2 linked regions of the Longibacter salinarum genome follow. The protein of the gene in region 1 interacts with the protein of each later gene in a pairwise test. Links are inferred from orthologs where the notes say so. Each region holds a gene or a part of one and is shown on either strand. Other genes may lie near its edges.

What was found.
Region 2: the proteins of priA (region 1) and CRI94_RS10445 interact in binary tests that used the Escherichia coli proteins (3 or more experiments, as listed by UniProt). The link is inferred for Longibacter salinarum from one-to-one orthologs.

The regions. Positions count from the first base shown.
Region 1 is NZ_PDEQ01000007.1:109,904-114,759, reverse strand. The notes cover bases 1,744-4,856. They hold priA (replication restart helicase PriA), read right to left. Parts: upstream 4,484-4,856; coding sequence 2,003-4,483; downstream 1,744-2,002. Outside these bases: CRI94_RS13860 (PepSY-associated TM helix domain-containing protein), read left to right, coding at 1-694.
Region 2 is NZ_PDEQ01000005.1:69,787-74,281, forward strand. What follows is about bases 759-3,510. They hold CRI94_RS10445 (single-stranded DNA-binding protein), read left to right. Parts: upstream 759-1,754; coding sequence 1,755-2,267; downstream 2,268-3,510. Other genes in these bases: CRI94_RS10440 (alpha/beta fold hydrolase), read left to right, coding at 759-1,107; CRI94_RS10450 (DoxX family membrane protein), read left to right, coding at 2,531-3,010; CRI94_RS10455 (P-II family nitrogen regulator), read right to left, coding at 3,055-3,429; CRI94_RS10460 (DUF2309 domain-containing protein), read right to left, coding at 3,469-3,510. Also shown: more of CRI94_RS10440, read left to right, coding at 301-758; more of CRI94_RS10460, read right to left, coding at 3,511-4,495. UniProt on the Escherichia coli protein: Plays an important role in DNA replication, recombination and repair. Binds to ssDNA and to an array of partner proteins to recruit them to their sites of action during DNA metabolism. Acts as a sliding platform that migrates on DNA via reptation.

The DNA.
Region 1 (4,856 bases):
TGTCCTCTGGTGGCCACGACGCCTCCGTGCACTTCGTGCGGCGCTCGTGGTCGTCTGGAAAAAGGGATGGAAGCGGCTAAACTACGACTTGCATCGTGCCGGCGGGTTTTACACCCTCGGTTTCGTGCTGTTAACCGCGACTACGGGCGCTGCGCTGATCTTCTATACCAGCACGCAGGAGCTCACGAACACGGCCACAGGCTCACCGGCTTGGCCCCCGGCGCCCCCGACCGTGGATACGCCGGTCTCGTTTTCGCCAACAGCAATCGACGCGGCCCTCGACTCCGCCCGCAGCGCTCTTCCGGGAGCCACCGCCTCATTCGTGTACGCCCCGGCCGCACCGGAGGCACCGCTCACGGTCCGGCTTCAGGCGCCCGGCGAGTGGCATCCGAACGGACGAAGCTTCGTGCATATCGCGAGCGATGGCTCCGTGCTCCGCGTGGACGACGCGCGGTCGGCGCCCGTTGGCTCTCGCATCATGCACGCCACGTACCCGCTGCACATCGGCGCGGTCGGCGGACCGGTCGTCCGCTGGCTCTACGTCCTTCTCGGCCTCGCGCCAGCGGTGCTCTCGATTACCGGTACGATCATCTGGTATCGGCGGTGGAAGCGTACCGTTCCGGACCAAGGAGGGGATTCGGCGCCGGATGCTGAAGCGCCCGTGCCGGTTCGTGCGGCGCGATTGCCGGAGTAGGCGGAGAAAACCTCCGGGTTTTCTTTGTAAACGAGGTGGCTGATTCGAGTACTGCGATTATCCTCCTCGTTCATGTCCCATTTTTTGGACGACCAAAAAACGGGACTCAAAAAAGTCGCCCGTCTGTCCGCGCTCCGGCTGGCGTCTCCTCTCGATCGCGGAACGAATCGAAAGGGCCCGAAGGGTCATCCCGTGGACTCGCCTGCAAAGCAGGCTCAGACAACGATTCGTTCGGTTCGCGCTCTTGCTACAACGCTTTTTCGCCGGACCGCGCAAGGCCGGGACAGCACCCTCGTTCAGCAATCGTGCTTGTGTCGTTTCGGCCCTTGGAGACGTTCGCCGCACGGACGGGAGCGGAGGCGCCGCGTCCAATTGCTGGTTAGTCCGCCGGTTAGCGAAAACGTTTGGCGGGAAATGCTCCCCCGCGAAGACCTCGAAGCAACGCCGTCAGGTATTTGCACATCTCCCCCAGAGAGGTCGAGCCTTGGAGCATTTCAGCAGCGCAGAAGCGGACGTCAAGCGAAGGTCTCCCTGGCCTTGACTTTTTTGCGCTGGTTTTTTGGTCAAGCAAAAAACCGGCACCAAGGAATGAGGGAGCGTTCTCTATTCTTACTGTCTCATTTTTTGGATCGCCAATAAACGAGACGCAAAAATCGCCACAGGCACTACCTCGCTTTGCTCGGGTTGGCGACCCGGCGGTCCGCGCTTCGTCTAGCGCTCCGACTCCGCCGCACCAACCGGTACTAGCTCACCGTGCTCGCGTCGCAGAACGAATCAAAGGGCCCGCAAGGTCATCCTGTGGACCCGCCCGCAAGACGGGCTCAGACACGGATTCGTTCTGGTTTGCGGCTCCGCCTTCGCGCACCACGGGCACTAACTCGCGATGCTCATGTCGCTCGAGACGACGAACCGCGCAAGGCCGGGACAGCACCCTCGTTCAGCAATCGTGCTTGTGTCGTTTCGGCCCTTGGAGACGTTCGCCGCTTCGACGGGAGCGGAGGCGTCGCGTCCAAGAGCTGGTTGGTCCGCCGGTTAGCGAAAACGTTTGGCGGGAAATGCTCCCCTGCCGCAGACCTCGAAGCAACGCCGTCAGGTATTTGCACATCTCCCCCAGAGAGGTCGAGCCTTGGAGCATTTCAGCGGCGCAGAAGCGGACGTCAAGCGAAGGTCTCCCTGGCCTTGACTTTTTTGCGCTGGTTTTTTGGTCAAGCAAAAAACCAGCACCAAGGAGTAGAGGACGAGCTACAGGATCTCTTCCCGTACCGACTTTCCCACTTCAACACCTTGAAACGTCCACACGTCTACACGTCAAAGCAACCCGACGGCGTCAACATCGATCGAAACATGATACCCATTCGGGACGCTGCCGAACGACTGCTCGGTGCGCCGGAGGGCCGACTGCAAATGCTTCTGCGACTGGCGCGACTTCAGGACGGTCCGATAGCGAAACTGCTTCTTGACGCGCTTGACGGAGGCGGGGGAGGGGTCGCCGATGAGCACGTCGCTCGCGCTGTGCTTGCGGAGCGCCTTCGTCCAGTTCTCGGCCAGGCGCTCGACGCGAGCTTCCTTCGGCCCGCGGAATTCGACCGTCGCGAGGTGACCGAAGGGCGGGTAACTGAGTATTTTTCGATCCTCAAGCTCCGATGCCGCGAAGCCGTCGAAGTCGTGGTCCAGCGCAAACTGCAGCGCCTTGTGCTCGGGGTTGCGCGTTTGCAGGATGACCTCGCCGCGCAGATCCGCGCGACCGGCCCGACCTGCCACCTGCGTCAGTAGCTGAAAGGTTCGCTCCTCGGCGCGGAAGTCCGGCAGCAAGAGGCCCACGTCCGCATCCACGACGCCAACGAGCGTCACGCGGCTGAAGTCGAGCCCTTTGGCGATCATCTGGGTGCCGAGCAGGATGTCTGCACCGTTGCGAAACTGGCTCAGAATCTTGTGGTGGCCGTGCTTCTTTCGGGTGGAGTCGCGGTCCATCCGCAAAACCTCGGCATCGGGAAAGACGTCGTTCAGCTCATCCTCGACCCGCTGCGTACCGGTCCCAATCTGATGCAGGTCCTGCGAGTTGCAGGAGGGACACGCGCGCATCGTCGGCTCGGTGCGTCCGCAATAGTGGCATTGCAGCATGCGCCCGCCACTTCGGGTCTTGTGCACGGTCATCGTCACGGAGCAATCGCGGCAGAGCGGCGCCCACCCGCAGTCACAGCACTCGATGACCGGCGCAAACCCGCGGCGGTTCTGCAGGAGAATGGTCTGTTCGCCCCGGTCGATGCGCGCACGGATGGCCGCCCGGAGCGGCTCGGACAGGGCACCCTCGAGCTGGTGCTTGCGCTTCTGCAGCGTCAGGTCGACGATCTCCACGTTCGGTAGCTCGGCCGACGTACCGGACGAATCCGGCACCCGCTCCGGCATGTTGAGCCGCGTGTATTTTCCCCACTCCGCGTTCATGACCGACTCCAGACTCGGCGTCGCGCTCCCGAGCACGCACACGGCGTCGTTGAGGTAGGCACGCATCACGGCGACGTCGCGAGCATGGTAGCGTGGCGCGGGGTCGAACTGCTTGTACGACGACTCGTGCTCCTCGTCGACCACGATCAGGCCGAGATTGTCCATCGGGGCCAGCACGGCCGACCGGGGACCAATGGCGATCGACAGCTCTCCGTCGCGGAGTTGCCTCCACGCATCGAACCGCTCGCCCATGCTCATCTGCGAGTGCAACACCGCGATCGTGTCGCCGAAGTGCGACCGGAAGCGCTGGACGGTCTGCGGCGTGAGCGCGATTTCCGGGACGAGGATGATGCCCGTTCGGCCCTGGGCGAGGACGTCCTTGAGGGCGGCGATGTAGACCTCGGTCTTGCCGCTTCCCGTGATCCCGTGCAATAGAAAGGTCTGGTAGCTCTGGTCTTCGACCGCTCTGGCGACCGCATCGTACGCCTCCTGCTGGGAGGGGTGAAGCGTGTGATCCGGCGCCGGGCCGGGATCCGGCAGATCGTCAAGGGGCGAACGCACCACCTCCTTCTCGACGGTTTCGACCATCCCCTTGTCGACCAGGCTGTTGAGCGAAGAGTGCGAGGCCTCCGCCCGCTCCAGAAGATCGGTTCGTAGCGGCTCCGGCGTGCCTTCCTCGCGGAACCCTGCCAGCGCTTCGATCAGTGCTTTTTGCTTCGACCCGCGCAGCTGTTCGACGAGGTCAGCCGCGGCCGACGGGTGCTGAAAAGCCGCGGAGAACCGGACGTATGTTGCCGTTTTCGCCGAGACGCGGGCGTCGCTCAGTTGCGTGTTTACCTCCAAAATGCCCTCCGCTGCCAGCCGGCGCACTAGCCCGAGCGGCACCGTCGTCCCGAGACGCTTTCTAATCGCGCTGAGCGTCGTGTCGTCGCGCCCCTCCAGGTCCGCCAGGAGCGGTCCCGCCTGCTCGTGTTCGACCCACTGCCCCGGCGGCTCTTCCGTGCGGCGAAGGCGGTGCGTGCTCTTCACGTTGATGCCGGAAGGAAGCGCCGCCTTTATCGCCTCGCCCCAGCTGCAAACGTAGTAATTGGCGATCCACTTCGTGAGACGCAGCATCTCCTCCGAGCAGGCCGGGCGCTCGTCCAGCACGTCGAGGATGTCCTTTAGAGCGAAGTCGACCGACTCCGGGTCCGGTCCCTCGGACGCGACAACGCCCGTGAGCCGCCGTTTGCCGAACGGCACCAGCACCCGATGCCCGATGTCGACCGTGTCGCGCATTTCGGTCGGCACGCCGTATGTGTAGGTCTGATCGACCGGGACCGGCAGCACGACGTCGACAGTGGTCATGTTGAGTGCGAAAATGGAAATTCGAAGGGCGAAGTAGGGAAATTGAAGTGCGAAGTGAGAAATTCGAAAGGCGAAGTAGGAAGACCCTTCGGAGCTGCCTGCTACCTCAGATCACGGCGAGGCTTGCAGTCACAGCCAGCACCAAACATAGGAATCGAGCCAGAGACAAACAGCCATGCCGGTCGTATTCACCGTGCTAGCCCAGAGATGAGCACGAATGCCACCACGATGATTGTGAAGCGAGATGCATTTCGACTACCGGGGGGCAGTACCTGATAACCTAAGGCCCACCGACTCCTGTCGCGGTCTTTTCTCCTCGCGCAAGCCCGCTTTCCCTCATCCCCAAAGCTCATACCCCAAACCTCACATCTCA
Region 2 (4,495 bases), on another replicon or contig:
TTCATCCTCCACCGGAATAAACGACCTCCCGCCTACATTTCGTATCCCGGCGCACGGACGATTATCAACGTGTGTTTCAACAGCAGGGGCCAACCGGATTCGTGACCAGACGTTTGTCCGGCACCAGCATTCTCAGGCCCTGAAGTCTTTTGAATGTTACCGACCTCGTGCGTTTCTTGCAAGGGACTTGAGCAGTGCGCATGGCCTCGTTTCATTTCTCTTCGAATGCGCGCTTTTCTGCCCCACGTTTTTGCGCCGCGCCGGCTACGCTCGTCCCCCCTGGCCTCTTTCTTTCCCTCTATGCCCGACACACCATTCACCGTCCGCGAATTGGACGCGTTCGAATACGTGGACGAAGGTCCACGTGACGCCGAGGTGCCCCCGGTCGTTCTTTTACACGGCATGCTCGGAGATTTAAGTAACTGGACCACGACCATCGAGGCCCTCTCCAACCGGGGATACCGTGTGCTGGCGCCAACCATTCCGGTGTACGACCTTCCACTCGGTGAAACCAGCGTGCCCGACCTGGCCGACTTCGTCCGGTCGTTTATCGAGCGACTCGAACTTGAGCAAACGGTTCTAACCGGCAACTCGCTCGGTGGCCACATTGCCCTCCTCTATGCGCTCAAGTACGCGGAGGATGTCGCGGCCCTCGTTCTCTCTGGCTCCTCCGGCATCTACGAAGCTACCCTCGGCACCACGACGATGCGCCGACAGGATCGAGAGTTCATTCGTGAGCGGACGGAAATGACGTTTTATGATCCGGCTCACGCCACGGAAGAGCTTGTGGACGAAATGCTGGACATCGTCAACGACCGCCCCCGCGCACTCCGACTCATTAAAATCGCACGCTCGGCCGACGAGGAGACCGTCACGGAACAGCTCGGGACGCTTCCCATGCCGACCCTGCTCATCTGGGGACGCGACGACGTGATTACCCCGCCCGACGTGGCCGAAGAATTCCGGGACCGGATGCCGAACGCCCACCTTCACTTTATCGATGAGTGTGGACACGCTCCGATGATCGAGCACCCGGACCAGTTCAACGAACTCACGCTCCAGTTCCTCGACGAACTTTCTGAACGCCAAAATTTCCCACAGTCATAGGGCCGACCCGACGGACCCATGACTCGACCTGCTTCCGCGCATCCCGTTGCACTGCTACCCCAACCGTACACCACAGTAGACACGGGCGCCTGCAGATGTCCACTCGAGTATACACACCCGTCCGCTCACCCTATATAAGCGCATTGTAAACGGCGATTCAGGGACGTGGCACGTACGTTGCCATTTATCTGATGCCCAGTCGGAGGGTGCCTCCACGCTGCGACTGGCCTTCGTGTCGAACAGCACGACAGGATTCATTATCGCCGGGTTGACGCGTTTTTGGGTGAGCGCGCAGCCCGGCGTTTTTTATGTCGCTTCCTACCAATCGTACCGGTACCACGACGTACTCGCCCCCTGTGACATAGTGGTGTCACCACCCGTCCGTATATTACACACGCTGGTCCGCGATGTCGACGTGTTGTGAACGCAAAGACATTCGGTCTGCAGTACGTCAAACTTTTTGTCGCTGACGTTATGACGTCGGCATCTGGTGTGTCTTATAGACAGACAAGACGATAAGCGTAACCGCCGACTGCTCCGGGATCGTGCCGAGGTTGGACATTTCCACCTCGCTGTGCGTAGACTCCGAGCATGTCTGGCGACACGCCCATAGACAGCATCTCTTCACTCAACGCAACGAGAACGCCATGGCTCGCGGAGTCAACAAAGTCATTCTCATCGGAAATCTGGGTCAGGATCCGGAGCTTCGCTACACGGGTAGCGGCACCGCCGTGTGCAATATGCGCCTGGCCACAAACGAATCGTACAAGGATCGGGACGGCAATCTGGTCGACAAGACCGAGTGGCACACGGTCGTTGCCTGGGCACGACTCGGCGAAATCTGCAACGAGTACCTGTCAAAAGGCTCACAGGTGTACTTCGAGGGCAAGCTGCAGACCCGATCGTGGGAGGACCGTGACGGTAACACACGTTACTCCACGGAGGTCAAAGCGCAAGAGATGATGTTCCTCGACCGCGCCAACAACGGCCCTGGCGGTGGCCCGTCTGGCGATGGGTTCAGCCAGGGACAGGGCGGAGGCCCGTCGGATCAGCGCCAGCAACAGGGGGGCGGACCGCAGCGTCAATCCCGCACACAACAGCAGCAACAACAGCAGGAGGAGCAGGAAACGTTCGAGCCGGACGACGAACTGCCGTTCTAGCGAATGCGAAATGGGGAGGGCGAACGTCGAAATGCTTCTTCCCGCGACATTTCAGTGCAGCATCCGCCGTCGGCATCCAGGGTTTCTCTGGGGGCCGGCGGTTTTTTTAATTTTCTAACCTCGTTCAACGCCCACCGTCGTCCGATCGGCAAAATGTCGTTGAATCGGGTCGAGGGACCGGCTCCGCGTTCACGCGTCACCGTTTGCATGTTGCATCATTCGCGTTCCTTCATGCCGACTCTCGCACGACGCCCCGGATCGCCATGCCTGACCAACTCGAGTCTCTCCGCCGCTCCTTCGACAACGTCGACCACGCCATCGCCGGATGGATGCGGCGAAACGGCTCGCTCCTCCTGCGTATCTCCCTCGGCGTGATCTTCGTCTGGTTCGGCGCCCTCAAATTCTTCGACGGACTCAGCCCCGCCGAGTCGCTCGTTCGGAGCACGGTCTACTGGGTCGACCCCGACATCTTCCTTCCGATTCTCGGAGCGTGGGAAGTACTCATCGGACTCGGCCTCCTGTATCGCCCGGCCATTCGCGTCGCGATTTTTCTCCTATTCGCTCAGATGCCGGGGACGATGCTCCCGCTGATCCTTCTGCCCGAGGTGTGCTTCACAATCTTCCCCTTCGGACTCACCCTTGAAGGACAGTACATCATCAAGAACCTCGTCCTCATCAGTGCTGCCCTCGTCGTGGGGGGCACCGTGCGGTCCGACATCCGCTCCGAATCCTACAGGAAGTAGTAGAATCGAACGCTTCCCGCACGTCAAACCTCATCCCCCACACCTCACTTTTCGTCTTCCTCCAAGAACTTCTCGAGGCGGACCACTTGCGTGTTTGATACGAACATCACACCCGAGCTTTTCTCGAACAGGGGCGTGAGGCCATCCATCACGCAGTCAATCATTTCGTCATCGCCAACAGCGAAGAACATGACGAGACCGGCGCGGTCGTTGAAAAGAAGACGTCCCTCGTGGAATCCGTGCGCCCCGCGGCCCGCGATGTCGCGATGAACCGTGTATCCGGTGGCGCCGCACTCCTCCAGCAGGTCCTGAACGAATTTTTCCTTTTCGCCCCGGACGATAATCTCGATTTTCTTCAGCGGATGCAGGCGGTGCTGCCTTTTGGGTGATTCCGTCGTCTCCTGTGGCTGATCAGTCATGGCAAGGTAGAAGAGTCGGTTAGATGAAATGCCAGATGTTCAAGAAGTGGGTTCTGCTTCGGGCAACAGCTCAGGAACGGTCCGATCGTCGGACATCACGGATGCCCATGTCCCACCGGGTTCGTAACGAAGCAACGTGTTGTCCTGCTGCGGATCCATGACCGTCAAGGCGACCCATTCGTGGTCAAACAATCGCTTTAGCGTATCCTGCCGCTGCAGGATCATGCCGACACGCTCGACCGGGGCATGGAGCACGGCAAACAGGCGAAGGGGGTCATGATACGGTACGTCGTCATCGAGATACAGCGACTGCAGCGGCAGCCCAGTCATCAGGTCGCCGCCATTTCCCTGCACTACGCCGACCTTCCCGCTGACGTTGTGCGTTATTTTTGAGCCGCTTCCGTAGACCGCATTGTCGACGGTCGAGAAGTAGTACTGCATGTTAATCCACTCGCCGACGACGAGCGGGCCGGTAAGTATCGTTTCGAGCGCCGTTCCGCTCTCGTCAACCCTCCAGTCGTACGAGTGAAGAAAACTCCGACCATCAAGGTCCAGATCGTTCGTCAGCCGACGTGGTCCGACAATGAACGCCGCATTGCCGGCCAGCCCCCACTCGGGGCGCGTCTCCGACCAGTCCGCTGCGCGCCGCTCCGTCTCTCGTGATGGATCCGAAAGCAGTTGAGCATCCATCGTGCCAACCCGTTCGGCCGCCGCCTTTTCTCGAGCCTTCGTCAGGTCCGCGCGGAGGCGAGCCAGCGCATCTGCATCGACTGGCGGATTCTCTTCGTCGACATAAAGACGAACCTCGTCGGTTGTCGTGTTGTGCTCGCCCGCGAGAAAGACCGTATCATCGGGAATGTCGATCCCCCGATCGCGGAGGGCATCGCGTACGTCTGAATCATTGCAAATGGCGGCGAGGACCCGGGCATTCGGTCCCCCAGGATTTCCGGCGCAGGCTCCACAGTCCAGACTCGACTTAAAGGGGTTGTTCGGCGTCTGACTGCCGTGCCCCGTAAAGACCACAATCGGAGCAAACGTCTCCGTCCAGCCCATCAGACGGAATGCG